2 regions of the Saccharopolyspora antibiotica genome follow, and region 2 is predicted to be linked to the other one. Evidence: riboswitches for the same ligand, from Rfam matches in the RefSeq annotation. Region 2 holds a riboswitch; the other holds the start of a gene.
The links. A riboswitch is a leader RNA that binds a small molecule or an ion and turns the genes downstream of it on or off. The one in region 2 is predicted to bind glycine.

Region 1: another riboswitch for glycine. It lies ahead of gcvP (aminomethyl-transferring glycine dehydrogenase); the one in region 2 lies ahead of gcvH (glycine cleavage system protein GcvH).

The regions. Positions count from the first base shown of each region.
Region 1 is NZ_JBJZOI010000026.1:58,646-69,922, forward strand. It holds gene ACL03H_RS20605 (3-methyladenine DNA glycosylase) at 1-556, shown strand, start outside; gene ACL03H_RS20610 (HesB/YadR/YfhF-family protein) at 599-883, opposite strand; gene gcvP (aminomethyl-transferring glycine dehydrogenase) at 969-3,863, opposite strand; glycine riboswitch at 4,029-4,131, opposite strand; gene ACL03H_RS20620 (MerR family transcriptional regulator) at 4,247-4,807, opposite strand; gene ACL03H_RS20625 (bifunctional nuclease family protein) at 5,087-5,563, opposite strand; gene garA (glycogen accumulation regulator GarA) at 6,119-6,574, opposite strand; gene gcvH (glycine cleavage system protein GcvH) at 6,690-7,073, opposite strand; gene ACL03H_RS20640 (CDP-alcohol phosphatidyltransferase family protein) at 7,239-7,970, opposite strand; gene ACL03H_RS20645 (cysteine peptidase family C39 domain-containing protein) at 8,113-8,331, opposite strand; gene ACL03H_RS20650 (AMP-binding protein) at 8,733-10,604, shown strand; gene ACL03H_RS20655 (beta-N-acetylhexosaminidase) at 10,719-11,277, shown strand, end outside.
Region 2 is NZ_JBJZOI010000010.1:968-19,040, reverse strand. It holds gene ACL03H_RS10055 (MerR family transcriptional regulator) at 1-248, shown strand, start outside; gene ACL03H_RS10050 (AMP-dependent synthetase/ligase) at 627-2,321, shown strand; gene ACL03H_RS10045 (SSI family serine proteinase inhibitor) at 2,636-3,034, shown strand; gene ACL03H_RS10040 (YidH family protein) at 3,147-3,545, shown strand; gene ACL03H_RS10035 (DUF202 domain-containing protein) at 3,548-3,877, shown strand; gene ACL03H_RS10030 (organic hydroperoxide resistance protein) at 3,923-4,342, opposite strand; gene ACL03H_RS10025 (MarR family winged helix-turn-helix transcriptional regulator) at 4,344-4,862, opposite strand; gene ACL03H_RS10020 (L-serine ammonia-lyase) at 5,035-6,387, opposite strand; gene gcvH (glycine cleavage system protein GcvH) at 6,408-6,782, opposite strand; glycine riboswitch at 6,924-7,016, opposite strand; gene ald (alanine dehydrogenase) at 7,177-8,292, shown strand; gene ACL03H_RS10005 (hypothetical protein) at 8,629-9,054, shown strand; gene ACL03H_RS10000 (ABC transporter ATP-binding protein) at 9,175-10,167, shown strand; gene ACL03H_RS09995 (ABC transporter permease) at 10,167-11,015, shown strand; gene ACL03H_RS09990 (ABC transporter ATP-binding protein) at 11,137-14,874, shown strand; gene ACL03H_RS09985 (multifunctional oxoglutarate decarboxylase/oxoglutarate dehydrogenase thiamine pyrophosphate-binding subunit/dihydrolipoyllysine-residue succinyltransferase subunit) at 15,328-18,073, shown strand, end outside.

The DNA of each region.
Region 1 (11,277 bases), on a different contig from region 2:
CGCGGTGCAGTCCCGGCGGCCGAACCTGGGCTGCTTCGGGCTGCACGAGTGGGCGATGGTGTACCGCACCTCCCCCGGCGACGTCCGGCACGAGGCCTGGCCGCTGCGGCTCGGCCACGACGGCACCGACGAGGTCGTGGAGTCGATGCCGATCCGGTGCAGCCACCACGACGCGTTCCGCTTCTTCACCGCCCCGGCGCGGCCGCTCAACGCGCTGCAGCCGACCCGGCAGGACCAGGTCGCCCAGGAGCAGCCGGGCTGCCTGCACAACAACATGGACCTGTTCAAGTGGGCGTACAAGCTCGATCCGCTGGTGCCCGCCGAACTCGTGGCGGACTGCTTCGAACTGGCGGTGGAGATCCGCGAGCTCGACATGCGGGCCAGCCCGTACGACCTCGCCGCGCTCGGCTATCCGCCGATCGCGATCGAAACGCCCGAGGGGCGGGCCGACTACGCCCGCGCCCAGCGCGCGTTCGCCGAGCGGGCCGCGCCGCTGCGGTCCCGGTTGCTGCGGCACTGCGCGGAGCTGCTCGACCCGGAACCGCTGCCGGCCTGACCGCCGACCGGCCCGCCACTGGTGGTGGCGGGCCGGTCGAGCTCAGTCCCGGACGGCGAGGTTCAGCTCGCCGTTGTCGTCGCGCTCGGCGTCGAGCACCTTGTCGCCGAGCAGCGATGCGGCCTGGGGCTCCAGGAAGACCCGGGCCCCGGACTCCTCGACCACCTGGTCCTCGCCCTGCGGCTCGCTGGCGATGGACGCCTGCAGCTCGGCCTCCCCGGACTCGTCTGCGACGGGGGCGATGCGCAGCCCCGAACCCTCGGGCGAGTCACCCCCGGCCAGGACGACCTTGATGACCTCGGCTGCGCTCTCGCTGATCGTGAGCATTGCTGCACTCCTCTCGCGGGGCGGTCGGATGGAGCCGCCCACCGTAGTGCATCCGGCCCACCTCCCGCTCACCCCGGGCGTGCGCTCAGCTCTCGTAGGCGGCCAGCGGCGGGCAGGAGCACACCAGGTTCCGGTCGCCGCGGGCCCCGTCGATCCGGCGCACCGCGGGCCACACCTTCGGCTTGTCCGAGCCGAGCGGGTAGGCGGCTTCAGCCCGGGTGTAGGGGTGCTCCCAGGGGCCGGCCAGCGAGGCCGCCGTGTGCGGGGCCTGGCTGAGCGGGTTGTCCTCGGCGGGCCAGCGGCCCGCGACCACCGCGTCGATCTCGCCCTTGATCGCGATCATCGCCTCGCAGAAGCGGTCCAGCTCCGCCAGGTTCTCGCTCTCGGTGGGCTCCACCATCAGCGTGCCCGCCACCGGGAAGGACATCGTCGGCGCGTGCAGTCCGTAATCGGCGAGGCGCTTGGCCACGTCGTCCACGGTCACGCCCGAGGCCTTCGTGATCGGCCGCAGGTCCAGGATGCACTCGTGGGCGACGAACCCGCCGCTGCCGGTGTAGAGCACCGGGAAGTACTCGTCGAGACGCCGGGCGACGTAGTTCGCGGCCGCGACCGCCGTCAGCGTCGCCCGCCGCAGCCCGTCCGAGCCCATCATCCGGACGTAGGCCCACGAGATCGGCAGGATCGAGGCGCTGCCCCACGGGGCCGCGCTGATCGGTCCCACCCCGGTCTCCGGCCCGGCCAGCGGCTGCAACGGATGGTTGGGCAGGAACGGCGCGAGGTGCTCGCGCACCCCGATCGGCCCCACTCCCGGCCCGCCACCGCCGTGCGGGATGCAGAAGGTCTTGTGCAGGTTCAGGTGCGAGACGTCGGATCCGAACCGGCCCATCCGCGCCAGACCGATGAGCGCGTTGAGGTTCGCGCCGTCGACGTAGACCTGCCCACCCGCGTCGTGCACCAGACCGCAGACCTGCGCGACCGTGTCCTCGTACACGCCGTGCGTGGACGGGTAGGTGATCATGATCGCCGCGAGGTCGTCGCGGTGCTGGTCGACCACCTCGCGCAGGTGGTCGAGTTCGATGTTGCCGTGGTCGTCGCACCGCACCACCACGACGCGCAGACCGGCCATCACGGCGCTGGCGGCGTTGGTGCCGTGCGCGCTGGCCGGGATCAGGCACACGTCACGAGCCTGATCACCACGGCTGTGGTGATAGGCGCGGATGGCCAGCAGGCCCGCGAACTCCCCCTGGCTGCCCGCGTTCGGCTGCAGGCTCACCGCGTCGTAACCGGTGATCTCCGCCAGCCAGCGCTCCAGGTCACGCACGACCTCCAGCAGCCCGGTGGCGTCCTGGGCCGGGGCGAACGGGTGCAGCTCGGCGAACTCCGGCCAGGTGATCGGTTCCATCTCGGCGGTGGCGTTGAGCTTCATCGTGCAGGAGCCCAGCGGGATCATGGTCCGGTCCAGCGCCAGGTCGGAGTCCGAGAGCCCGCGCAGGTAGCGCAGCAGCGAGGTCTCCGAGCGGTGCGCGTGGAACACCGGGTGGGTCAGGTACTCCGAGGTGCGCAGCAGCGCCCCCGGCAGCGCATCGGCGGTCCCTGCGTCCAGCTCGTCCACCTCGGCCACGGTGGTCTCCGCGCCGAACGCGGCCAGCACCCGCACCAGGATCTGCCGGGTGGTGGTCTCGTCGCAGCTGACGCCGACCCGGTCCTCGTCGATCCGGCGCAGGTTGATCCCGTTCTCCCGGGCCGCCGCCAGGACCTCGTCCGCCCGGCCCGGCACCCGGGCCACGATCGTGTCGAAGAACTCCGCGTGCTCGACCTCGACCCCGGCGCGGCGCAGCCGCTCGGCCAGCACCGCGGCCATCCGGTGCGCCCGCCGGGCGATGGCCCGCAGCCCGCTCGGACCGTGGTAGACGCCGTACATCGCGGCGACGACGGCCAGCAGCACCTGCGCGGTGCAGATGTTGCTGGTCGCCTTCTCCCGGCGGATGTGCTGCTCGCGGGTCTGCAGCGCGAGCCGGTAGGCCTGGTTGCCGTCGGCGTCCACGCTCACCCCCACCAGCCGACCCGGGAGCTGACGCTCCACGCCCTTGCGGACGGCCATGTACCCCGCGTGCGGCCCGCCGAAGCCCATCGGCACTCCGAAGCGCTGGGTGGTGCCCACGACCACGTCGACGCCGATCTCCCCCGGCGGCCGCAGCAGCGTGAGGGCCAGCAGGTCCGCGCTCACCACGACCATCCCGCCGCGCTCGTGCACCCGCTCCACGATCGCCTCGTGGTCCCGGAGCCGCCCGGACGCGCCCGGATAGGCCAGCAGGGCGCCGAAGAAGTCGTCCTCCGGCAGCGCGTCGGGGCCCGCCGACAGATCGGTCACCAACACCTCGATGCCCAGCGGCTCGGCGCGGGTGCGCAGCACCTCCAGGGTCTGCGGCATGACGTCGTCGTCGACGACGAAGCGCGGTGACTTCGACCGGCCCGCCCGGCGCACCAGGGTCATGCCCTCGGCGGCGGCCGTGGCCTCGTCGAGCATCGAGGAGTTCGCCACCGGCACGCCGGTCAGGTCGGCGACCATCGTCTGGAAGTTCAGCAGCGCCTCCAGGCGCCCCTGCGAGATCTCCGGCTGGTAGGGCGTGTACGCCGTGTACCAGGCCGGATTCTCCAGCACGTTGCGCCGGATCACCGGCGGGGTGATCGTCGGGTGATAGCCGAGCCCGATCATCTCGGTGCGCGGGGTGTTCAGCCTGGCCAGGTCGCGCAGCTGCGCGAGCGCCTCGGCTTCGGTGGCGGGCTCCGGCAGCGCCAGGTGCAGGTCCCGCTCCCGGATCCCCTCGGGCACCGCGGCCTGCCCCAACTCCTCCAGGGAACCGACCCCGATCACGTCCAGCATCCGCGCGAGCTCTGCGGGAAGCGGTCCGACGTGGCGGTCGGCGAACGGAGTCCCGTGCTCCAGGGCGGCCAGCGGGATGCGGTCTTCGGTCGTCATCGCCACACCTCATTCATCGCGACGGACACAGGGCGACAGCACGAATGCTGCTCTCCCCCTCTGTCACTGTCCGCAATGCGAACGCCTGAGAGCTTCACCCGATCCAGCACTGGGCTTGCACCGTCGGCGGGGCCACCTGTCGGTGGTCCCTCTTTCCAGAGGTATCTCGCCCGTGCGGTCCAGCCGGCCTGAGAGGTTGTCGGGGAGGGTTTGCTCCTTCGGCGCCGCAGGTGACGAGGTCACCCGCGATCTCTCCCGCGCGGGGTCAGCGATGCACCGAGCCTACCCGATGCGGTGTCGCCCGAAAGATGCGATCTACGTCGCGTCCGCTGATCCGAACACCGCAGCCGGGGCTGGACCGCGGAGGGTGGCGAGCCGGTCGCTCAGCCGGTGCGGCGGTCCCGTCGGCGGCGGGAGAGCTCGTCGTTCACCTGCTCCTCGACCTGGCCCCCGTCCGCGCGCTCGGCCGGGAACTCGTGGATGGTGCCGGTGATCTCGCGCATCGCCCCGCTCACCGCGATGCCGAACACGCCCTGGCCGCCCTGCAGCAGATCCACGACCTCCTCCGCGGAGGTGCACTCGTAGACCGTGGTGCCATCGCTGAACAGCGTGATCTTCGCGAGGTCCTGCACGCCGCGGTGCCGCAGGTGCTCCACGGCGACCCGGATGTTGTGCAGCGAGACGCCGGTGTCCAGCAGCCGCTTGACCACCTTGAGCACCAGGACGTCCTTGAAGGAGTACAGCCGCTGCGAACCCGACCCCGCCGCCCCGCGGATCGAGGGACCGACGAGCTTGGTGCGGGCCCAGTAGTCGAGCTGCCGGTAGGTGATGCCGGCGATCTGACACGCGGCGGGGCCGCGGTAGCCGACGAGCTCGTCCGGCAGCTCCGCCTCCAGGACCGAGCGCTCCTCGGAAGCGTCCTCGCCAGGTGCTCGCTCCACCACGCCTGCCTCCCCTCGACCGGCCCGAAGCCGGCGAACCACCAGGACCCGGCTCGACACGCGATCACCGGCCGGGCGGCGCGACGACGGTGGAACCGGGGCTGCGACCTTCCCCGGCCTGGAAAATCACATCGGGGCGATTCGCGCACCCCGAAGGTAAGCCCGGCCCGTGGACGGGTCAACGCGACGCGCGGGACCACCCGCTTCGACGGGGCGGCCCGCCGATGCGAAGGGGCTCCCGGTCCGCGACCGGGAGCCCCTTCACGACGTCGACCGGGGGCGTCAGGTGTCGGCGCCCCGGAAGTCCTCCGGCGAGACGGAGTCCAGGAATTCCCGGAACTTCTCCACCTCGTCCTCCTGCTCGTCCGGGATGATCAGTCCCGCCTCGTCCAGCACCGATTCGTCGGCGTGGATCGGCACCCCGATCCGCAACGCCAGCGCGACCGAGTCGCTCGGACGCGCCGAGACCCGCACGTCCCCGTCGAAGACCAGTTCGGCGAAGAACGTGCCCTCCTGCAGGTCGGTGATCCGCACCTGCTCCAGGTCTCGCCCGAGGGCGCCGATGACGTCCTTGAGCAAGTCGTGGGTCAGCGGTCTCGCCGGTCGCACGCCCTGCTGCTCCAGCGCGATCGCGGTCGCCTCCACCGATCCGATCCAGATCGGCAGGTACCGCTCGCCCTCGGTCTCGCGCAGCAGCAGGATCGGCTGGTTGGCTGGTAGTTCCACTCGCACGCCGACGACGCGCATCTCGCTGCTCATCGTCTCATCGCCTCCTCCAGCGCGCCGAAGCGTGACATCCTTGGTCGAGGATCGTGCACCGAACTCCTCCGACGCTACTCGCGTCGAGGCGGGCATGCCGACCACTCGTCACCGCTTCCGCCCGGATTTTCCGCTCGGTGGACGGCTTTTCCGGCTCGTTCCCGGCTCGCACCGGCCGACGGCCGGTACCCGGTGCTTCCGTTGTCCGCCTCGGCCCCGATCAGGCCCGAGGCGGTTGCTGACGCCGTTGCGCACCGCTGCCGCAGCACCTCGCTGGGAGTGCGGACGGGGCTCACGCGGATTTCGTGGACCCGCGCTCCGCGACGGGATGCGACCGCTCGCGGAGCTCACGATGTCAATCCCACGATACACCGCACCGCTCACGGCAGAACCCGTCTCAGGTCCCGGGACGCTCCACCGCTCCGGGGCGCTCCCCACCCGCCGCCGGGCGGCGGTGGAGATCGTCGGAACGGCGGCGCGCCCGGCCCCGAGAGCGGTCGGGGCGGCACCCGCAGGCGCCGCCCCGATGCGCTCGGTCCCGCGGGACCGCTCGGCTCAGCGGTCCTGGCCGTCGATCGGACCGGTCAGGAACACCAACCGGAACTTCCCGATCTGGACCTCATCGCCGTTGGCGAGCACCGAGGTGTCCACCGGTTCCCGGTTGACGTAGGTGCCGTTGAGGCTTCCGACGTCGACGACGACGTAGTCGTTGCCCTCTCGCCGGAACTCGGCGTGCCGACGGGACACCGTCACGTCGTCGAGGAAGATGTCGCTGTCCGGGTGGCGTCCGGCGCTGGTGGTCTCCCGATCGAGCAGGAACCGCGACCCGGCGTTCGGGCCGCGCTTGACCACCAGCAGGGCAGCCCCGGCGGGCAGCGCATCGACCCCGGAGGCCGCTGGCTCCGGGGTCGCACTCTCGGTGCTCTCCGGCTCCGAGAGGAACGGCCTGAAGACCGAGGTGGTCTCCGGTGACTGCTCCGGCGGCACGCCGGGCCCGTCGTTCTGGCTCACCTGAGCTCTCCTCTGCGCGGATGGGTCGTGCAAGTGCTTTCCAACGTACCGTGCCGTCCCAGGTCGCAGACGCGGGACTCCCACCTCGGACCGATCACCGGCCCGAGATCAACGATCATGCCTGGTCGACGAGGCCTCGGTAGTCGTCCGCACTGAGCAGACCGTCGAGTTCGGCGGGCTCGGCGAGCTCCAGCTCGATCATCCAGCCGTCGCCGAAGGGATCGGAGTTGACCAGCTCGGGCTGCTCGTCGAGCCGCTCGTTGCGCGCGACGACCTTCCCGGCCACCGGCGCGTAGATGTCGGACACGCTCTTGGTCGACTCCACCTCACCGATGCCGCCGCCCGCGGACACCGCCTCGCCCTCGTCGGGCAGCTGCACGAACACGACGTCGCCGAGCTGCTGCTGGGCGTAATCGGTGATCCCGATGCGCACCGTGTTCGCGTCGGTGGGCAGCACCCACTCGTGCTCCTGGGTGTACTTGATCCCGTCCGGGGCCACTGGTGGTCCCGCCTTCCTCGTCGAGCCGTCTGGCGGGGCGAACGCGGCGCCTCCGCACCCGCTCGCGATGATCGCGACGGGCCACGCGAGCCTAGGTCGGCCACGCGCGCGACCGCAAGGCGGACCCGCGGTGCCCGAGCGGTCGCCCAGCGCTGTCTTCGCAGTTCAGGCCTGCCGCGTGCGCGCGGAGCAGACGGCGGCGACGACCTGCACCAGGTAGAGCACCCCGGCCCAGACGTAGAGCGCACCGCCCCAGCAGATGAAGGCGTAGGCCACCGGGCGGACCACCTCCGCGAAGGCGAAGTCGTCCTGCACGAGCAGCAGCAGCGGGAAGGCGTACATCAGGCAGAACGTGGCGGCCTTGCCGAGGTAGTGCACCTCCGGCGGCTCGAACCCGTGCCAGCGCAGCACCGGCAGGCACAGGGTGAGCACCACGTCCCGGCCGATCAGCGCGGCCGCCGCCCACCACGGGATCACGTCGCGGAGCACGAAGGCGACCAGCGTGGCGACGATGTAGAGCCGGTCGGCGGCCGGGTCCAGCAGCTCGCCGACGCGGCTGTACTGGTCGAGCCAGCGGGCCAGCTTGCCGTCCAGCCAGTCGGTCGCTCCGCTGACCACGAGCACCAGCAGGGCCAGCAGGTCCGAGCGCGGCCCGAGCAGCAGCCAGAGGAACAGCGGAACGCCCGCGAGCCGGAGCACGCTGAGCAGGTTGGGCCAGGTCAGCCAGGGATCGTCCCAGACGCTCGCGGCGACTTCCTTGATGCGGGCGATGCCGGGGTCGGCAGGCGAGACGTCGGGGTCGTTCCGGCGCCGATCCGCCGGGTCAGGGGACGCTGGACCGCCCGCTCCACCTCGGCCATCGGTTCCGGCCGTGGTGCCGTCGGCGTCCTGCACCACAGCCCTCCCTGACGCGGTTGTGCGTTCCGCCGCGAGGCGCTCACCTGCGCCTGCGACCGGCGGGCGCCCGGGGGCGCTCGCTCGGATCAGGGTGCCACACCCCCCTCCGGACGGCCGGAGCGGCCACGGGAAGGGCGAGTCGTCAGCCGCGGTTTCGGCTCCAGCCGCGGCGCCGCAGCTCCGCGTCGGTGAGGAAGCGGGCCCGCCCGCGGTCGTCGACGCCCGCCCAGCGAGCGCGGCCGCCCGCACCCTCGAGGACGAACGGGTGACCACCGCTCCACACCACGCTGCACGGGGTGGTGGGCAGCTCCGACGCCTCGTCATCGCCGCCGGCGATGGCGTCCCGGTAGGTCGTGTCCACGCTGATCAACTCTCGACACCTCCATCACGGTTGTCGGCCGGGTCGCGGTCCGCGTTAACCGGCCCCCTTCCCACCCACGCATTGTGTTCGATCGGGAACCTGGAGTTCCGCGGGACGACGCCGGGTTGCGCTCAGCGGGAGAACGGCACCGGCGAATGGATGATCTTCAAAGCGCGGGTGTTCGGCGCGACCGAAGCGGTCCCGACCGCTCGTCGCGAACCGGATGAATCCGGCACCGCGACGGCTGGTCCCGCTCCGCCCGCGACCGCCCATTGTGGACGTTCGCGGCGCCGCGCGCCACGCGCTCCCCCGGCGCGGCGGCGATCGCGGTCGCTGGCGCCGGATCACCGCTTCGGGTAGGACACTGGCACCCGGACACGGCCAGCGGGAGGTCAACGAACATGGGTGCTCACGCCGACGCGCACCGCCGCAGCCTGGTGGACCCCGAGGGGTTCTGGCTGGAGGCCTCGACCGCCATCGACTGGGACCGGCCCCCGAGCACGGCGCTCGGCGAGTCCGGGCGGTGGTTCCCGGACGGTGAGCTCAACACCTGCTTCAACGCCCTGGACCGGCACGTGCGCGACGGGCGCGGCGAGCAGGACGCGCTGATCTGGGACTCGGCGATGACCGGCCGGGTGGAGCACTGGACCTACCGGGCGCTGCTGGACCGGGTGGCCCGCTTCGCGGGCGCCCTGCGGGAGCGCGGCGTGCACCGGGGAGACCGGGTGATCCTCTACCTGCCGATGGTGCCGGACGCGGTGGTCGCGATGCTGGCCTGCGCCCGGATCGGCGCGGTGCACTCGGTGGTCTTCGGGGGGTTCGCGCCGAAGGAGCTCGCCGCCCGGATCGACGACGCCGAACCGGTCGCGCTGGTCGCGGGGTCCTGCGGCCTGGAGCCGAACCGGGTGGTCGAGTACAAGCCGATCGTCGACGAGGCGCTGCGGCTGGCCGCGCACCGCCCGGCGGGCGGTGTGCTGGTGTTCCAGCGCGAGCAGGCCCGCGCCGAGCTCGGCCCCGGCGAGGTGGACGCGGAGGAGGCGCTGGCCGCCGCCGAGCCGGTGGGGTGCGTGCCGGTCGCGGCGACGGACCCGCTGTACGTGCTCTACACCTCCGGCACCACCGGGCGCCCGAAGGGCGTGGTGCGCGATCACGGCGGGCACGCGGTGGCGCTGCGCTGGTCCATGAGCGCGATCTACGACATCGGCCCCGGCGAGGTGTTCTGGACCGCCTCCGACGTGGGCTGGGTCGTCGGGCACTCCTACATCGTCTACGGCCCGCTGCTGGCCGGGGCCACCACCGTCGTCTACGAGGGCAAGCCGGTGGGCACCCCGGACGCGGGCGCTTTCTGGCGGGTCATCGCCGAGCACGGGGTCAAGGCGCTGTTCACCGCGCCGACCGCGTTCCGCGCGATCAAGCGGGTGGACCACGAGGCCGAGCAGCTGGCCCGCTACGACGTCTCCTCGCTGCGGACGCTGTTCCTCGCCGGTGAGCGGCTGGACCCGGAGACCTACCAGTGGGCGGTGCGCGTCCTGGGCGTTCCGGTGATCGACCACTGGTGGCAGACCGAGACCGGCTGGCCGATCTGCGCGAACCCGCGCGGACTGGAGCCGCTGCCGGTGAAGCCGGGCTCGGCGACCGTGCCGGTGCCGGGCTTCGACGTGCGGGTGCTGGATCAGTCCGGCGCGGAGCTGCCCCCGGGCACCGAGGGGGCGCTGTGCCTCCGGCAACCGCTGCCGCCGGGGATGCTGCCGACGCTGTGGGGCGACGACGAGCGCTTCCGGGAGTCCTACCTGTCCCGCTACCCCGGTCACTACCTCAGCGGGGACAGCGGATACGTCGACGAGGACGGCTACGTGTTCGTGATGGGCCGCACCGACGACGTGATCAACGTCGCGGGGCACCGGTTGTCGACGGGCTCGATGGAGGCGGTGCTCGCCGCGCACCCGGCGGTGGCGGAGTGCGCGGTGATCGGCGTGCGCGACGAGCTCAAGGGCCAGGTCCCGCGCGGGTTCGTGGTGCTCAAGGCAGGACTGGAGGTGGACCCGGGCCGGCTGCGCGCGGAGTTGGTGGGGGCGGTGCGCGATCAGATCGGGCCGGTCGCGGCGTTCCGCCAGGTCGACGTGGTGGACGGGCTGCCGAAGACCCGCTCGGGCAAGGTGCTGCGCAAGTCGATGCGGGAGCTCGCCGACACCGGGCGGGCGGCGGCGCCCTCGACGATCGAGGACCCCGCGGTGCTGGAGGACCTGCGCGCGACGCTGCGCGGGGAGCGCTGAGAGGAGGTTCCGGGGACCCGGTCAGTCGCCCGATACGTCCGTTCGGGCGCTGCCCGCGCGGGATGTTTGGTCTATACCTTTTACGATCACGTCCCCCACCGGGAGCGAGTTCCCATGTCCCTCACCTCCTCGCGGCCGTTCCGCGCGCGCCGGGTCCGCGCCACCACGGCCGCGCTGCTGACCGGCGTACTCACCGCGGGCGCGCTGAGCACGCTCACCCCCACCGCCACCGCCGCCGACTCCCGGCTGCACCAGGTCGTCCCCGCGCCGGAGGCGGTCCAGGAGACGCCCGGCGTCGAGTTCGAGCTGACCGCCGGGAGCACCATCAGCGCCGATCCCGGCGCCACCGAGGTCGCCGGCTACCTCGCCGGGATCCTGCGCCCCTCCACCGGCTTCGAGCTCCCCGTCTCCGAGGGCGGCGCGGGCGACGTCGTGCTGCGGCTGGACGACGCGGGCGCGGACCCGGCCGGGTACCGGCTGGAGGTGACCGCCGAGGCCATCACTCTGCGCGCGGGCGCGTCCGAGGGCCTGTTCCACGGGGTGCAGACGCTGCGCCAGCTGCTGCCCGCGGCGATCGAGAGCCCGCGGGCGGGCCCCGGGCCGTGGACCGTGCCCGGCGGCCAGATCACCGACCGCCCGCGCTACGAGCACCGGGCGGCGGGCCTGGACGTGG
Region 2 (18,073 bases):
TCGGGCTCCCGCTGGACATGCTGCTGCAGGCCAAGGGCATCGTCGAACAGCACACCACGCAGATCGCCGTCGAGCTGCGCGAGCTGTTCGCGGCCAACGTGCTGCGGCCCTACCTGGAGCGGGGGCGCCCGGAGGACGAGCGCGAACACGTCCGGGTCGCCACCGACCAGCTCCGGCCGCTCACCATCCAGGTCCTCGTCAACGGTTTCCAGAACGCCGTCAACGACGTCATCCGCGACCACGTCTGACTTCTGCGAGGAAGGGAACCTTCCGGTCACCGGTGACGGGGAAGTTCCCCTCCCGCCACCCGCGCTCCCACCGCGAGGAAGGGAACCTTTCTCGCACCGGTGACAGAAAAGCGCCCTTCCTGTCACCTGCCCTCCGGTGCCCGGCCGGGGGCGGGGCGCCCGGCGGTGCGAGCGAGGAATCGCGCCGGGCGAGGAGCGCGGGTGCCCCGGCGGCGCGGCCGGGCCGCCGGATCAACGTCCGCGCGGCCCCGGGCGAGCGGGCTCGCCCGTCCCGGTGGACGGCGCCCGCACGCCCACTGGCCAAAGCGACCTCCCGTGCGGTTTCATCGCCGGAGCGACAGTGACTGGCATCACTGGCCGTGCGAGTGGAGGAACAAAATGAGCACAACCGCGGAGACTGCGGTGCAGGCGCCGCCCGCGACCATTCCGCACTTGTTCACCCGCAACGCCACCGAACACCCCGACCGCCCGGCGCTGACCGCCGACGGCCGCACCTGGACCTGGGGGGAAGCGGCCGAGGCCGTGCACGAGCTCGCCGCCGGGTTCGTCGACCTGGGACTGCGACCCGGCCAGACCGCGGTGCTGATGATGTCCAACAGCGCCGAGCAGTGGCTGGCCGACGTCGCCATCACCCACCTCGGGGCGGTGCCCATCGCGCTGCACCCGGCGCTGAGCTCCGGCGAGGTCCGGGAGGTGACGCGGCACAGCCGCGCGCACATCGCGGTGCTGAGCAACGCCCACCAGGTTCGCCGCTGGTCGGCGGCGCTGCGCGAGCCGGAGGCGCTCAGTCACGTCGTGGTGCTCGACGAGTCCGCGGCCCCCGGGGAGGACGACCGATTCGGCACCTGGGAGGAGCTGAGGGCGCGCGGGCGGGCGCAGCTCGATCGCGATCCGGCGGTGGTGCACCGCCACGCCGAGAACGTCACGCCGGACGCCGCCGCCACCGTGCACTACTCCCCCGACGCGCTCGGCGGCCAGCGCGCGGTGGTGCTCACTCACCGCAACGTGCTCTCGGCCGCTGCCGCGCGGCAGCAGGTGACCGGCGTGCCGCCGCACACGACTTCGCTGTGCTACCTGCCGATGGCGCACATGGCCGAACGCGCCACCAACCTCTACTCCGCGCTCCACGACGTCGCGCACGTGCACTTCTGCGACGGCATCAGCGAGGCGATCCGGTTGCTGCCCCGGGTTCGCCCCCACCTGTTCTTCGGAGTCCCTCGGATGTGGGAGCGGCTGGCCGCGATCGCGCGCACCCTGCCCACCCCGCGCACTCCGGCGGAGAAGCGGGAGGTGCTCGGCGGGCTCGGGCTCGACGGGACCGCGTGGGGCGCGAGCGGAGCGGCGCCGATCCGCCGCGAGGTGCTGGACCTGTTCGCCGGGTTGGGGTTCGAGATCTTCGAGACCTGGGGCTGCGCCGAGTCGAGCGGCTGGGCCACCGCGAACAGCCCGGGGGCGGTCCGCTTCGGAACCGTCGGGAAGGCCCTGCCCGGGATGGAGCTGAGCACCGACGAGGACGGGGAGGTGCTGGTGCGCGGCCCGCAGGTCTGCGCGGGACATCTCCAGGAGGACGGGCTGATCCGGCCGGCCACCGACCGCGACGGCTGGTTGCGCACCGGTGATGTCGGGGCCGCGGCGGGCGGATACCTCACCATCACCGATCGCAAGAGCGAGCTCATCATCAGCTCCGGCGGGGAGAGCGTCGCGCCGAGCGTCGTGGAGAACGCGCTGCGCGCCCACCCCCTGATCGGTCACGCGCTCGCGTTCGGGGAGGGACGTCCGCACGTGGTGGCGTTGCTCGTGCTCGACGAGGACTCCGCGCCGGACTGGGCGCGGGCTCGCGGGATACGCGGCGGGCTCGACGAGCTGGCCCGCCACCCCGAGGTGCTCGCGGAGGTCGAGCGCGCGGTGGCGGCGGCCAACGCGGGGCTCGGCCCGTCCGGGCAGGTGCTCGCCCACCGGCTGCTGGACCGGCCGTGGGGCGCGGAGGGCGGCGAGCTCAGCCCGGCCCTGAAGCTGCGGCGCCGGGTGATCCACGACAAGTACGCCGACCTCCTCGACGCCCTCTACCGCTGACCCCACGCCGCGACTTCCGCGAGGAAGGGAACCTTTCTGCCACCGGTGGCAGAAAGGTTCCCTTCCTGTCACCGTCCGCCTCGTCGTGCGGGTGCGGGTACGGGCCGTCGTGGAGCTGCGGGGACGAGCACTCCGCACACTGTCGAGTGAGCCGCCTCCGCGGTTGCAGCCACTTTTGATCACCCCTCGGTGATCGAGGCGGGTGACACCTCCGCACGATCCGGTGTTCTTCGAGTTCAGGTGCGGAAATCGGCCGCGCGATGCCGATAAATCTGTGCGGAGCAATCCACTCGACCTCTTGGAGGCGCACCGACATGCCTGGCACCCGGTTCATCCGCGGTTTTCTCCTCGCGACGCTGGCCGTCCTCATGCTCACCCCGGCGACGGCGAGCGCGAGTTCGACGACGAGCCACCTCACGCTCACGATCGCGAGCAAGTCCCGCGTCGAAGCGCCGCGCACCGTGTCGCTGCGCTGCGAACCGACCGGCGGCACTCACCCGAAGGCGCAGGCCGCGTGCGCCAGCCTGCTCGCGGCGGCGGGCAACTTCGACTTGGTCGGTCAGGAGCACGCCGGGGCTCCGTGCCCGTTGGTGCTGCGCCCCGTGGTGGCCACCGCGCACGGGACCTGGCAGGGCCGCCCGGTGAAGTTCCAGAAGGAGTTCGGCAACGACTGCGTCGCGGCGACGAACGCGGGTCCGGTCTTCGACTTCTGATCCGCAACAGCCCCGGCTCACGCGCTCCGCGGGGGCCGGCCTGCTGCGCGGAGCAGCCCTGACGAGGCCCTCTGCGGCGGTGGGTTGCTCCGGCCGCACTACCGTGGAGTTCATGGCTCTCGACAACGACGCTCCTCCCGGCCGCCGCTGGCCGCGCCGGATCTACGGAGTCGGTGAGGAACCCGATCCCCGGTTCACGCTCGCCAACGAGCGCACGTTCCTGGCGTGGATCCGCACCGCGTTGGCTCTGATGGCCGCGGGCGTCGGGGTGGAGGCGCTCAACGCCGCCTCGACCACCGGGCCCGATCCGCTGCGCACCTCGTTGGCGGTGCTGCTGGTGCTCGCGGGCGTGGCGTGCAGCGTGGCGGCGTTCGGCAGGTGGATGACGATGGAGCGGGCGCTGCGCAAGAAGGCACCGCTGCCGCCACCCGCGCTGGCGCCCGTGCTCGGCGTCGGGCTGGGCGTGATCGGGGTGAGCGCGATGGTGCTGCTGCTGGTCAGCGGGTTCTGATCGTGGCCGAGCACGAGGGGCCGTGGGATCCGGGCCTGCAGATCGAACGCACGACGCTGGCGTGGCTGCGCACCGGGCTCACCTTCGTGGTGGGCCTGATGGTGCTGCTGCGGCTGCTGGTGCACCGCTCCGCGGTGGCCGCGGCGGTGTGCGCGGCGGTGGCGATCCCGCTGGCCGTGACGATCACGGTGCTGACCTGGCGCAGGCACCGGCAGGCGGAGCGATGCCTGCGGGCGGAGGCCCCGCTGCCGGACGGCGTGCTGCAGGCGGCCTTGACCGGGCTCGCCGTGGTGGCGGGCGGGATCGCGGCGCTGTACGTGCTGCTGACGTGACCGAGCCGGGCCTCGGCGGGCCCGGCTCGGTCGGACGACGGTGGTTCAGGCCACCGCGAGGTCGATCTGCACGTTGCCGCGCACGGCGTTCGAGTAGGGGCAGACGGAGTCGGCCTGCTCGACGAGCTGCTGCGCCTGCTCCCGCTCGACGCCGGGCAGGTGCGCGGTGAGGCTGACGCTGAGCGCGTAGCCGCCGGAGCCGTTGCTGCCGATCCCGACCTGGGCGGTCACCGAGGAGTCGGTGATGTCCGCCTTGGCCTTGCGGGCGACCAGCTGCAGCGCGCCGTGGAAGCACGCCGCGTACCCGGCGGCGAACAGCTGTTCGGGGTTGGTGGAGTCCCCACCGGGCCCGCCCATGTCGCGCGGCACCGCGAGGTCGAGGTCGAGCACCCCGTCGGAGGACCGGGTGCGTCCGCCCCGGCCTTCGCCGGTCGCGGTCGCCTCTGCCGTGTACAGCGCTGCCATCTCAGTCTCCTCGTGTCGTTGTTCCGCGCAGGAGTTCGTCGGCGATGGGTTCGCCCGCGGCGACCGCCGCCTTGGCGCGGCGAGCGGCCTCGTCCACGTTGGTGGTCAGCCGTTCCAGAGCCGCCCGCAGTTCCTCGATCTCGCCGAGCTCCAGGCCGCTGGCGGCGAGCAGGCGGGGCGGGATGCGCTCCGCCTGCTGTCGCAGTTCGCGGCCGGCGCCGGTGAGGCGGATGTCGACGGAGCGCTCGTCGCGGGCGCTCCGCGTCCGTTCCACCAGGCCACCGGCTTCGAGCCGTTTCAGCAGCGGGGACAGGGTCCCGGAATCGAGTCGCAGCCGCGTCCCGAGTTCCTTGACCGCCAGCGAGTCGTGCTCCCAGAGCACCAGCATCACGAGGTACTGCGGGTAGGTCAGGCCCAGCTCGTCGAGGAAGGGCCGGTACAGGTTGGTGAACGAGCGCGACGCGCTGTAGAGCGCGAAGCACACCTGCCGGTCCAGCGACAGCCTCGAGTCCGAACTCATCCGCGCCTCCTGCACGAGATCGACACTAACCCCGGTTTCGATTGCCCGCAACTCAGTTGCGCACAACCATGTGTGAGGAAGGGAGCTTTCCTGTCACCGGTGACAGGAAAGCTCCCTTCCTCGCAGTCCGCGGGGGATGATCTCGGGTGGGTCGCGCGGCCGGAGGCCGGGGTCAGCACTCGATGACGTTGACGGCGAGCCCGCCGCGCGCGGTCTCCTTGTACTTGACCTTCATGTCCCGCCCGGTCTCCCGCATCGTCTTGATCACCTTGTCCAGGGAGACGACGTGGCTGCCGTCGCCGCGCAGCGCCATCCGCGCGGCCGTGACCGCCTTGACCGAGGCCACCGCGTTGCGCTCGATGCACGGGATCTGCACCAGGCCCCCGATGGGGTCGCAGGTGAGGCCGAGGTTGTGCTCCATGGCGATCTCGGCGGCGTTCTCCACCTGCCGCGGAGTCGCCCCGAGCGCCTCGGCGAGCCCGGCGGCGGCCATCGAGCAGGCCGACCCGACCTCGCCCTGGCACCCCACCTCGGCACCGGAGATCGACGCGTTCTCCTTGAACAGCGCACCGACCGCCCCGGCGGCGAGCAGGAACCGCACGACGCCGTCCTCGTCGGCACCGGGCACGAACCGGACGTAGTAGTGCAGCACCGCGGGCACGATCCCCGCCGCTCCGTTGGTGGGCGCCGTGACGACGCGCCCTCCCGCCGCGTTCTCCTCGTTGACCGCGAGCGCGAACAACGTGAGCCACTCCATCGGATCGTCCTGCTCGGTCAGCCCGGCCCGCATCGACGCCGCTCGCCGCGGCACCGCCAGCCCGCCCGGCAGCACGCCGCCGTTGCGGCAACCGTTCTGGACGCACTCCCGCATCACCGACCAGATGTGCAGGAGTTGCGCGCGCACCTGCTCGCGCGAGCGCCAGGACAGCTCGTTGTCGAGCATGAGGTCGCTGATCCGGGCTCCGGTGGCGGCGGCCGCGGCCAGCAGCTCGTCCCCCGTGCGGAACGGGTGCTTCACGGGCGTCTCGTCCGGCTTGATCCGATCGGCACCGCTGGCCTCGTCGTCGACCACGAAACCACCGCCGACGGAGTAGAAGATCGCGCTGCGCAGCTCACCGTCCGCGCCGAACGCCGTGAACCGCATTCCGTTGGGGTGCACCGGCAGGGACTTGCGCCGGTGCATCACCAGGTCGCGGTCCACCGAGAAGCGCAGGCGGTGCGCCCCGGCCAGCAGCAGTCGCCCCTCGGCGCGGACCGCCGCCACCCGGTCCTCGACCGCTGCCGGGTCGACCGTCTCGGGTTCGTGGCCCTCCAGCCCGAGCAGCACCGCCTTCGGGCTGCCGTGTCCGTGCCCGGTCGCGCCGAGCGACCCGAACAACTCGGCCTTCACCCTGGTGACCTGCTCCAGCACGCCGTCGGCGCGCAGTCGCGCGGCGAACGTCCCGGCCGCGCGCATCGGCCCGACGGTGTGGGAGCTCGATGGGCCGATGCCCACCGAGAAGAGGTCGAACACGCTGATCGCCACAGCTCGTCCCCCCGCCCGGCCTACTCGGCACCGGTCAGCCGCGCGTAGTCCTGCGCCGTGAGCACAGCACCGCGCGACTCCGCCCGCACCTCGACCAGCCAGCCACCGCCGAACGGGTCCGCGCCCACCACCGCGGGGTCGTCGGCAGTCGCCTCGTTGACGGCCACGACCTCGCCGGTCACCGGGGCGTAGAGGTCGCTGACCGACTTGGTCGATTCGAGCTCACCGCAGGGCTGGCCGGCTTCGATCCGCTCGCCGACCTCGGGGAGCTGCACGTAGACGATGTCGCCGAGGGCCTCGGCCGCGTACGGGGTGATGCCGATGCGCACCAGGTCGCCGCGGTCCTCGATCCATTCGTGCTCTTCGGTGTAGCCGAGCTGTTCGGGCAGGGGCATGGAGGCTCCTCACCATCGCGGGCACAGGTGTGCCCTGGGGTTCGCGGGCCTCCCCCTCTGTTTCGGAACCTGAGAGCTTCGCCGCTGCGTGGCGGCTTGCACCGTGGGTGCGGCGCCGGAGCGCGCGCTTTCCAGAGTCGCCTCGCCCGGACGGTCATGGGGGCCTGAGAGTGTGCGGGGAGGGCTTGCTCCTTCGGCGCCCTGATCGCTCAGGGGCTCTCCCGCCCGGGTTTCGCGGCGCGTGTTCGGTTGTGTGCGTGCCCGGCAACGATAGACGGGCGCCCCCTCCTGTCAACGCTCTCCGGCGCCGGATCACACGCCGGCCGGGCGCGAGGGGGACGGGGTGGGGCGGATGATGCGGGAAGAGCACGGGCTGAGACAGGAGGCCGCTGGGATGAAGGTCGCGATTCCGCGTGAGGTCAAGAACCACGAGTACCGGGTGGCGTGCACCCCCGCGGGGGTGCACGAGCTGCGCGTCCGCGGCCACGAGGTGTTCGTGGAGACCGGGGCCGGGGAGGGATCGGCGATCCCGGACGAGGAGTACGCCGCGGCGGGCGCGACGCTCGTGCCGACCGCCGGAGACGCGTGGTCCGAGGGCGAGCTGGTGCTCAAGGTGAAGGAACCGGTGCCCTCGGAGTTCCCCCTGCTGCGGGCGGGCCAGGTGCTGTTCACCTACCTGCACCTGGCGGCGTCGGCGGAGCTCACGGCCGAGCTGCTGCGGGCCGAGGTGACCGCGCTCGCCTACGAGACGGTGCAGAGCGCGACGGGCGGCCTGCCGCTGCTGGCACCGATGAGCGAGGTGGCGGGGAGGCTCGCGCCGCAGGTGGGGGCGCAGGCGTTGTTGCGCCCGCAGGGCGGGCGCGGGGTGCTGCCGGGCGGGGTCCCGGGGGTCCCGCCCGCGCGGGTCGTGGTGATCGGCGGCGGGGTCGCGGGGTTGAACGCGGCGAGGGTGGCGCTGGGCATGGGCGCCGAGGTGGAGCTGCTGGACACCAACGTGGACAGGCTCCGGGAGATCGATCGCGACTACCGGGGCTCGATCCGGACGGTCACGTCCAACGGCTACGCGGTGGAGTCGGCGGTGCGCTCGGCGGACCTCGTGATCGGCGCGGTGCTCATCCCGGGCGCTCGGGCGCCGAAGCTGGTGTCGAACGAGCTGGTGGCGAGGCTGAAGCCGGGGTGCGTGCTGGTGGACATCGCGGTCGACCAGGGCGGCTGCTTCGAGGATTCGCGACCGACGACGCACGACGATCCGACGTACCGGGTGCACGACGCGGTGTTCTACTGCGTGGCGAACATGCCGGGTGCCGTGCCGAACACCTCGACCCACGCGCTGACGAACGTGACGTTGCCGTACGCGCTGCGCATCGCCGACGCGGGGTGGCGGGCGGCGTGCCGGGCGGACGCGGCGCTGGCGGCGGGGCTGAGCACGCACGGCGGGTTGTTGCTGAGCGGCGCGGTGGCGCAGGCCCACGGACTGCCCGGCACCGATCCGGCCCGGGTGCTCGCATGATCGGCTTGCGCGACGCGAGCTCACCTGTCCGGGGACCGGTTCGCCGTTTGGTGTGAAGGCGGCCCGCTCGACCAGCCTGGGGGTCACCGGGAGCTGGGCCGCCACTGCCCAGTGTAGGCCACGAAAGCGTGTTTACCGACGTGCGCTGCGTGATCGTCCTGCGGTGCCCGCAGGATGCGCGACGATCACTCGATGCGGTGAGTTCGGTGCAGCCCGCCCGCCGCCCTGCCGATGGGAGTGCGCGAAGGCCGGTGGCGCCCCACCGGCCTCGCGGGGCGGCGGGTCCGCTCTCACCTCCGCGCCTCGCGCGGTGGTGGGACGAGGCGGGGAGACCACGTGGACGAGGCGAGGATGCGGGCCGCGGTGCTGGACCGGCTGGCCCGCCTGGACCGGGTGGCCGACGAGGGCGAGGCCGAGGCGCTGCTGCCGGTGGCCCGGTCCGAGCTGCACCGGCTCCTCGTGGGCCTGCGCGCCCTGCTGGACGCGCACCGCCCGGACGCGGACGGCCGCTGTCCCGCCTGTTCGGGCGCGGTGCGCGGCCGGACCTGGCCCTGCGAGTCGTGGCTGGTGGTGCACCGGATGCTGCTCGGCGATCGCGGCAGCGCCGAACCGGACGCCCGCTCCCGCGGTGCGGCCGTCCCCGGCCCGCAGGCGGGAGCCCGCTCACCCGCCGAGCCCTCGGCCCGGCACCACCGCCGCGATCCCGACGGCGCCCCGGTGAGCGAGTGGCCGATCTCGTGGCCGGGGCACGGCGCCGGATGATTCGCGCACTCCGCCCCATCCGGCCGGACCGGTCAGGCAGGATGGGACAGCCCCGCGTCCGAGTCTGATCGTCCGCGTTCCGCTCGGGGGACGGCGGGGCCGACGACGATGGAGGAGCGCGTGCACGACGGCAGTGGCCGGATCCTGGTGCAGAACCTGAGCAAGAACTTCGGGCCGGTCAGCGCGGTCCGCGATCTCAGCTTCGCCGTGCATCCCGGGGTGGTGACGGGGTTCCTCGGCCCGAACGGTTCCGGCAAGACGACCACGCTGCGCATGGTGCTGGGGCTGGTGAACCCGACCTCGGGCAGCGCCACCGTCAACGGGGTGCCCTTCACGCACCTGCGCAATCCCGCCACCGTGGTGGGCGCGGTGCTGGAGGCGCAGAGCTTCCACCCGTCGCGCAGCGCCCGCAACCACCTGCGCTGCTACGCGGCGGCGATGAACGTGCCCGACCAGCAGGTCGACCAAGCCCTGAACCTCGTCGGCCTCAGCGGCGCCGCGGAGCGCGCGGCGGGCGGGTACTCGCTGGGCATGAGGCAGCGGCTGGCGCTGGCCACGGCGCTGCTCGGCGATCCGCAGGTGCTGATCCTGGACGAGCCCGCCAACGGGCTGGACCCGGAGGGCATCGCGTGGCTGCGGGGCTTCCTGAAGTCCTTCGCCGCCTCCGGCCGCACCGTGCTGGTCTCCAGCCACCTGCTGCGGGAGATGGAGCACACCGTCGATCACGTGGTCATCGTCAGCCGCGGTCAGTGCGTCTACAACGGCGACCTCGATCAGCTGCGGGCGCAGCAGCGCAGCCGCGTGCTGGTGCAGGCGGGCGACCCCGCCGTCCTGGTGCAGGCGCTGCGGGCGGCGGGGCTCGGCGTGGAGCAGGTACCGGACGGGCGGATCGCGGTGCTGGGCTCGGATTCCCGCTCGGTGGCCGAGCTGGCGCTGCAGGCGGGGGTCGCGATCTACGGGATGCAGGAGGAGCAGGTCGATTTGGAACGGCTGTTCTTCCAGCTCACCAGCGGTCAGTACGTCGGCGACCAGTACTCGCCGCCGGGCGGTCCGCCACCCGGCGGTGGCTACGACCCGTACCAGCAGCACAGCGGATTCGGGGGTGGCATCTGATGGACGGCCTGGTCAAGTCCGAGTTCCGGAAGATCTTCACCACCAACCTCTGGTGGGCGCTGCTGATCCCGGTGGCGCTGCTCAGCTTCGGGGCGAGCTGGATGGGCACCGGCTTCGGCTACATGTCCACGATCGAGCAGGAGATCGGTCGGCCGCTGCCGCTGGGCCTGCTGACGATGTCGATGTCGACGAACTTCAGCACGATCTTCGCCGCGCTGGTGGGGGCGCTGGCGTTCTCCGGGGAGCACCGGAACAAGAGCATCACCACCACCTACCTCACGGGGAACCCGCGGGGCGCGGTGCTGGTGGCGAAGCTCATCGCCTACACCAACCTGGGACTGCTCTACGGGTTGGCGAACGTGCTGTCCGCGAGCCTGGGCGCGCTGGCCGGTGCCGGGGTGGACGGCTTCGGCGAGGGCACCGACTGGTTCGTGGTGTGCGCGGCGGGCCTGCTGGCGATGGTGCTGTGGACGTTGCTCGGCGTCGGGTTCGGCGCGGTCGTGGCGAACCCGGTGATCGTGATCATCGTGCTGCTGGTCTACAAGTTCGTGTTCGAGTTCGTCGTGGATCTGTTCCTGATCGGGTCCGACGCGACCGCGGTGAGCGCGTACCTGCCGGGCGCGGCGGGCAGCGGGATCGTCGGGAACCTCGCGGTGCCGATCTTCATCAGCGCGACGGCGGGCGCCGACGAGCAGTACGTGCCGCAGGGGTTGTTCGAGGCGTTGCACTTCCTGTTCGGCGGCTCCTACGCGCACCCGTGGTGGCTGAGCCTGCTGACCTTCGCGGGCTACGTGGCGCTGTTCGTCGTGGGCGGCTGGTACTTCAGCCGGCGTCGCGACATCACCTGAGGGTCCCGCGATTCGGGTGCGGGGAGGTTCCCCTCCTCGCTCCCGTTGCGGGGAGGTTCCCCTCCGCGGGCCGGGGCCCGGTCGGGTGCCGCGGGGTGTCGGTGCGGGGACCTAACCTGGCGTGGTGAGCGACTCCGGCAGCGAACACCCCCGTCCTGGTTGGATCCGTCGGCTCTCCACCGCCTGCTGGCGCCACCCGGTCGCGGTGTCGCTCGCGATGGGCGCATCGGTGGGGGCGATGGGCCTGGAAGCGCTGGTGCCGCTGATCACGAAGGCGGCGGTGGACGACGCGGTCGCGGGCGTCACGGGCCGGCTGTGGTGGCTGGCGGGGGCATTGGCGCTGCTGGGCGTGGTCCGGTTCGGCGCGGCGTTCGTGCGCCGCTACTCGGCGGGCCGGTTGGCGCTGGACGTGCAGCACGACCTGCGGCGCGCGGTGTTCGCCTCGGTGCAGCGGCTGGACGGCGGCAAGCAGGACGCGCTGCGCACGGGCCAGGTGGCGTCCCGGGCGATCACCGACCTGCAGCTGGTGTACGCGCTGCTGGCGATGCTGCCGATGGCGGCGGGCACGGTGGTGCTGCTGGTGTTCGCGCTGGTGGCGATGCTGTGGCTGTCGCCGGTGCTGACGCTGGTGATCCTGGTGGTGGTGCCGCTGATCGCGCTGGTGACGGCGCGCAGCCGGAAGAGGTTGTTCCCGGCGACGTGGTCGGCGCAGCAGCGGGCCGCGGACATCGCCCAGCAGGTCGAGGAGACCGTGGCCGGGGTCCGGGTGGTGAAGGGCTTCGGGCAGGAGGCCCGCGAGGTGTCCCGGCTGGAGTCGAGGGCGCGGCGGTTGTTCGCGGAGCGGTTGCGCACGGCGCGGATGACGTCGTTCCCGCAGGCGAGCCTGTCGGTGCTGCCCGCGGCGGGCCAGGTCGGGGTGCTGGGGCTCGGCGGCTGGATGGCGTTGCAGGGTCAGGTCGGGCTGGGCACGTTCGTGGCGTTCGCGGCGTACATGGCGATGCTGGGCGGCCCGGCGCGGATGATGGCGAGCGTGCTGGTGCAGGGCCAGCTGACCCGCGCGGGCGTGGAGCGGATCGCGGATCTGATCGATTCCCGCCCCGACGTCCGGGACCGGCCGGGGGCGGTGCGGTTGCCCGAGGCTCCGCTGCGGGTGCGGCTGGCGGACGTGGACTTCGGCTACACCCGCGACCGGCGGGTGCTGCGCGAGGTCTCGGTGCAGGTGGAGCCGGGCGAGACGGTGGCGTTGGTGGGGCCGGCGGGCTCGGGCAAGTCCACGGTGTCGCTGCTGCTGCCGCGCTTCTACGACGTGCAGCGGGGCGCGGTGCGGATCGGTGCCGCTGACGGCGGACCGGAGCACGACGTGCGCGACGTGCGGCTGGAGTCGTTGCGCGCCGCGGTGGGGGTGGTGTTCGAGGAGGCGTTCCTGTTCTCGGACACGATTCGCGGCAACATCGCCTACGGGCGGCCGGACGCCTCGGACGCGGAGGTGGAGGCCGCGGCGCGGGCGGCGGAGGCGCACGGGTTCGTCTCGGCGCTGCCGGAGGGCTACGACACGGTGGTCGGCGAGCGCGGGTTGACGTTGTCGGGCGGGCAGCGGCAGCGGGTGGCGCTGGCGAGGGCGCTGCTGTCGGATCCGCGCATCCTGGTGCTCGACGACGCGACCTCGGCGGTGGATCCGGCGACGGAGGCGGCGATCCACGAGACGCTGCGCTCGGTGACGGCGCAGCGCACCACCCTGCTGATCGCGCACCGGCGTTCGACGCTGGCGCTGGCGGACCGGATCGCGGTGCTGGACGCGGGCCGGGTGGTGGACGTGGGCACGCAGCGGGAGCTGGAGGAGCGTTGCGAGCTGTTCCGCTCGCTGCTGGCGGGCCCGGGCGAGTCGATCGACACGGCCTGCGCCGGCGGCGCGGAGGAGTGCGCCGACGACGGGCCGACTCCGGCGCTGTGGCCGAAGCAGCCGGAGCCGGAGGCCGACGCGGGCGCTGGTTCCCCGCTGACCCCGGAGTTGGCGGCCGGGCTGGACCGGCTCCCGGCGGCGGAGGACGCGCCGCGGTTGCCGGGCGTGGACGCGACCGCGCCGGATCCGGGGTTCCGGTTGGCGCGGTTGCTGCGCCCGATCCGCTGGGGCCTGGCGCTGACGGTGCTGCTGGTGGCGGCCGACGCGCTGGGGTCGATCGCGCTGCCCTCCCTGGTGCGGCGGGGCGTGGACTCGGGCGTGGGCGCGGGCGATCCGGTGACGCTGTGGCAGGTGACGGCGATCGGCGGGGCGATCGCGCTGGTCAGCTGGCTGGTGATCAAGGCGCAGACGGTGGTGACGGCCCGCACCGGGGAGACCCTGCTGTACCTGTTGCGGGTGCGCAGCTACGCGCACCTGCAGCGGCTGGGCCTGGACTACTACGAGCGGGAGCTCGCGGGCCGGATCATGACGCGGATGACGACGGACGTGGACGCGCTGTCGTCGTTCCTGCAGACGGGCCTGGCCACGGCGGTGGTCAGCGGTTTCACCATCGTGGGCATCGCGGTGGCGCTGCTGGTGACGGACCTGTCGCTGGCGCTGCTGGCGCTGGCGGTGCTGCCGCTGCTGGTGGTGGCGACGGTGATCTTCCGGCGGGCGTCGTCGACGGCGTACGCGGAGGCGCGGGAGCGCGTCAGCACGGTGAACGCGGACCTGCAGGAGAACGTCTCGGGGTTGCGGGTGGCGCAGGCGCATCGCCGCGAGAGGTATTCGGCGAAGCTGTTCGCGCAGCGCAGCGACGCCTACCGCCGGTCGAGGCTGCGGGCGCAGCGCTACATCGCCACCTACTTCCCGTTCACGGCGCTGCTCTCGGAGCTGGCGCAGGCGGTGGTGCTGGGGGCCGGTGCGACGCGGGTGGCCCAGGGCGAGCTGACGGCGGGCGTGCTGGTGGCGTTCCTGCTGTACCTGGGGATGTTCTTCTCGCCGGTGCAGCAGCTCTCGGGCGTGTTCGACGGTTACCAGCAGGCTCGGGTGGGGTTGCGCCGCATCGGGGACCTGCTGCGCACGCCGACCTCGGTCCCGCAGGCGGCGGAGCCGCTGGCGGTGCCGGCCCGGCTGGCCGGTGAGGTGGAGTTGCGCTCGGTCTCGTTCCAGTACCCGGGCACGGACCGGCCCGCGCTGCGGGACGTCTCGTTGCGGGTCGCCGCGGGCACCACGGTGGCGCTGGTGGGGCCGACGGGCGCGGGCAAGTCGACGCTGGTGAAGCTGCTGGCCCGGTTCTACGACGTGACCGACGGAGAGCTGCTGGTCGACGGGGTGGACGTGCGGCGCTACGACCTGACCGGCTTCCACCACCGGTTGGCCGTCGTCCCCCAGGAGGGCTACCTGTTCGCGGGGGACGTGGCCTCGAACATCGCCTACGGCCACCCGGCGGCCTCGGACGCCGAGGTGGAGCGCGCGGCGCGGGACGTGGGGGCACTACCGGGGATCACGATGTTGCACGGCGGCTTCCGCCAGCAGGTCGGTGAGCGGGGGCGGGAGCTGTCGGCGGGTCAGCGGCAGCTGGTGGCGCTGGCCCGCGCGGAGCTGGTGGGCCCGGACCTGCTGCTGCTGGACGAGGCGACGGCGGCGCTGGATCCGGCGACGGAGTCGCTGGTGGTCTCGGCGAGCGACCGGGCGGCGGCGCGGCGGACGACGTTCGTGGTGGCGCACCGGCTGGGCACGGCGGCGCGGGCGGATCGGATCGTGGTCATCGACGGGGGCCGCGTGGTGGAGGAGGGCGCGCACGAGGAGCTGATCGCGCTGGACGGGCACTACGCGCGGTTGTGGCGGGCCGGTGACCAGGCGCTCGGCGAGGAGGTCCCGGGCGAGCCGCACGAGGTCGTGCGCTCGTCCTCCTGAGCGGGGCCTCGCGGTGACGGGAACCCGCCCCGGGGATCACCGAGCAGGGCGGTTCGGGCACGCCGCGTGACCGGTTCCCGCGAATCGGACGACATCATCTCGCAAGGCGGGAACACCGGTTGTCACCGAAACGTTGTAGTGCGCGGGTGCGACAGAGGGATCGGAGAGCGACCGGGTACCCGGTGAGGAGTCGGCGCGCAGCACGGGAGACCGGTGATCCACCTCGCCCCCGCGGAGGGGTCGGGATTGCCTGGTGAGGGGTTTTCCTGATCGATCCTGTGACCGAGCTCTTCCCCGGCAGGTCCGCACTGTGTGCCAACCGCACGAATCGGACCGCTAGCCTGGTGCTTGAGTGTGTGTACATCACGAGCAGATGGATCGAGGCGAACGCCAGCCGTGTCCAGCAGCAGCCCTGCGTCACAGTTCGGCCCCAACGAGTGGTTGATCGAGGAGATGTACGAGCAGTACCTCCAGGATCCCGCTTCGGTGGACTCCGCGTGGCACGAGTTCTTCGCCGACTACAAGCCGGGGCAGGCGACCTCGGTCTCGGTAGCCGCTGACAACCCGTCCACCGCGGCAGCCGCCGGGTCGACCGCGACCACGACGACGGTGTCGGGAACGACGACTGCGACGGCCCCGCGCAGCGCGGGCAACGGGCAGGCCCGCCCGGCCGCCGCGCCCGCGGCACCGGCGGCGCCCGCGGCGAAGCCGTCGCCGAAGCAGGCCGCGAAGGCCGCTCCCGTGAAGAGCTCCGGGAACGGCGAGGAGGCCAAGCCGCTGCGCGGTGCCGCCGCGGCGATCGCCAAGAACATGGAGCAGTCGCTGGAGGTGCCGACCGCGACGAGCGTGCGCGCGGTTCCGGCGAAGCTGCTGTTCGACAACCGCATCGTGATCAACAATCACCTCAAGCGGAACAAGGGCGGCAAGGTCTCGTTCACGCACCTCATCGGCTACGCGCTGGTGCGGGCGGTGCGGGACTTCCCGAACATGAACCGGCACTACGGGGAGGACGCCAAGGGCAAGCCCGCGGCGATCACCCCGGAGCACGTGAACCTCGGTCTCGCGATCGACCTGCCCGCCAAGGACGGCTCGCGCAACCTCGTGGTGGCCTCCATCAAGGGCTGCGAGGAGATGACCTTCCAGCAGTTCTGGCAGGCCTACGAGGACATGATCCGCAAGGCCCGCACCGGTGGGCTGACCGCGGACGACTTCGCGGGCACCACGATCTCGCTGACGAACCCGGGCCCCTCGGGCACGAACCACTCGGTGCCGCGGCTGACCAAGGGCCAGTCCGCGATCATCGGCGTCGGGGCGATGGACTACCCGGCCGAGTTCCAGGGCGCCTCGGAGCGGGCCCTGGTCGAGATGGGCATCAGCAAGATCGTCACGCTGACCTCGACCTACGACCACCGGGTCATCCAGGGCGCGGAGTCCGGTGACTTCCTGCGCAAGGTGCACCAGCTGCTGCTGGGCGAGGACGGGTTCTTCGACGACATCTTCTCGTCGCTGCGCATCCCGTACGAGCCGATCCGCTGGACCCAGGACATCCCGGAAGGCGCGGTGGACAAGACCGCCCGGGTCCTGGAGCTGATCGACGCCTACCGCACCCGCGGTCACCTGATGGCCGACATCGACCCGCTGAACTACCGGCAGCGCAGGCACGCCGACCTCGACGTCCTCTCGCACAGCCTCACCCTGTGGGACCTGGACCGGGAGTTCCCGGTCGGCGGTTTCGCGGGCAAGGAGCGCATGTCGCTGCGCGACGTGCTCGGGGTGCTGCGCGACTCGTACTGCCGCACGGTCGGCGTCGAGTACATGCACATCCTGGAGCCGGACGAGCGCGACTGGCTGCAGAAGCGGGTGGAGAAGCCGCACGAGAAGCCCGAGCAGTCCGAGCAGAAGTACATCCTCTCGAAGCTCAACGCCGCCGAGGCGTTCGAGACCTTCCTGCAGACCAAGTACGTCGGGCAGAAGCGGTTCTCGCTGGAGGGCGCCGAGACGGTGGTCCCGCTGCTGGACGCGGTGCTGGACTCCTCGGCCGCCGCCGACCTCGACGAGGTCGTCATCGGCATGCCGCACCGCGGTCGCCTCAACGTGCTGGCCAACATCGTCGGCAAGCCCATCTCGCAGATCTTCCGCGAGTTCGAGGGCAACCTCGACCCGGGCCAGGCGCACGGTTCCGGTGACGTCAAGTACCACCTGGGCGCGGAGGGCAAGTACTTCCGCATGTTCGGCGACGGCGAGACGAAGGTGTCGCTGACCTCGAACCCCTCGCACCTGGAGGCCGTGGACCCGGTGCTGGAGGGCATCGTCCGCGCCAAGCAGGACATCCTGGACAAGGGCCAGGAGGGCTTCACGGTGCTGCCGGTGCTGCTGCACGGCGACGCCGCGTTCGCCGGTCAGGGCGTGGTCGCCGAGACGCTGAACCTGTCGCTGCTGCGCGGCTACCGCACCGGCGGAACCGTGCACGTGATCGTGAACAACCAGGTCGGCTACACCACCGCCCCGGAGCACTCGCGGTCGAGCAAGTACTCGACGGACGTGGCGAAGATGATCGGTTCGCCGGTCTTCCACGTCAACGGCGACGACCCCGAGGCCTGCGTCTGGGTGGCGAAGCTGGCGGTGGAGTACCGCCAGGCGTTCGGCAAGGACGTCGTGATCGACATGGTCTGCTACCGCCGTCGCGGTCACAACGAGGGCGACGACCCGTCGATGACGCAGCCGGCGATGTACGACGCCATCGACAAGATGCGCAGCGTGCGCAAGACCTACACCGAGTCCCTCATCGGCCGCGGCGACATCACCGTCGAGGAGGCCGAGAAGGCGCTCAAGGACTACGCCAGTCAGCTGGAGCACGTCTTCAACGAGGTCCGCGAGCTGGAGAAGCACCCGCCGGAGCCGAGCCCCTCGGTGGAGTCCGAGCAGGTGGTGCCGACCAAGCTGATCACCGCGATCTCCAAGGACACCCTGGAGCGCATCGCCGACGCGCACGTCAACCTGCCCGACGGCTTCACCCCGCACTCGCGGGTCAAGCCGGTGCTGGAGCGGCGCGCGAAGATGGCCCGCGAGGGCGAGATCGACTGGGGCTTCGGCGAGCTGCTCGCCTTCGGCTCCCTGGCGATGGAAGGCCGCCCGGTGCGGCTGACCGGCCAGGACTCGCGCCGGGGCACCTTCGGCCAGCGGCACTCGGTGCTCATCG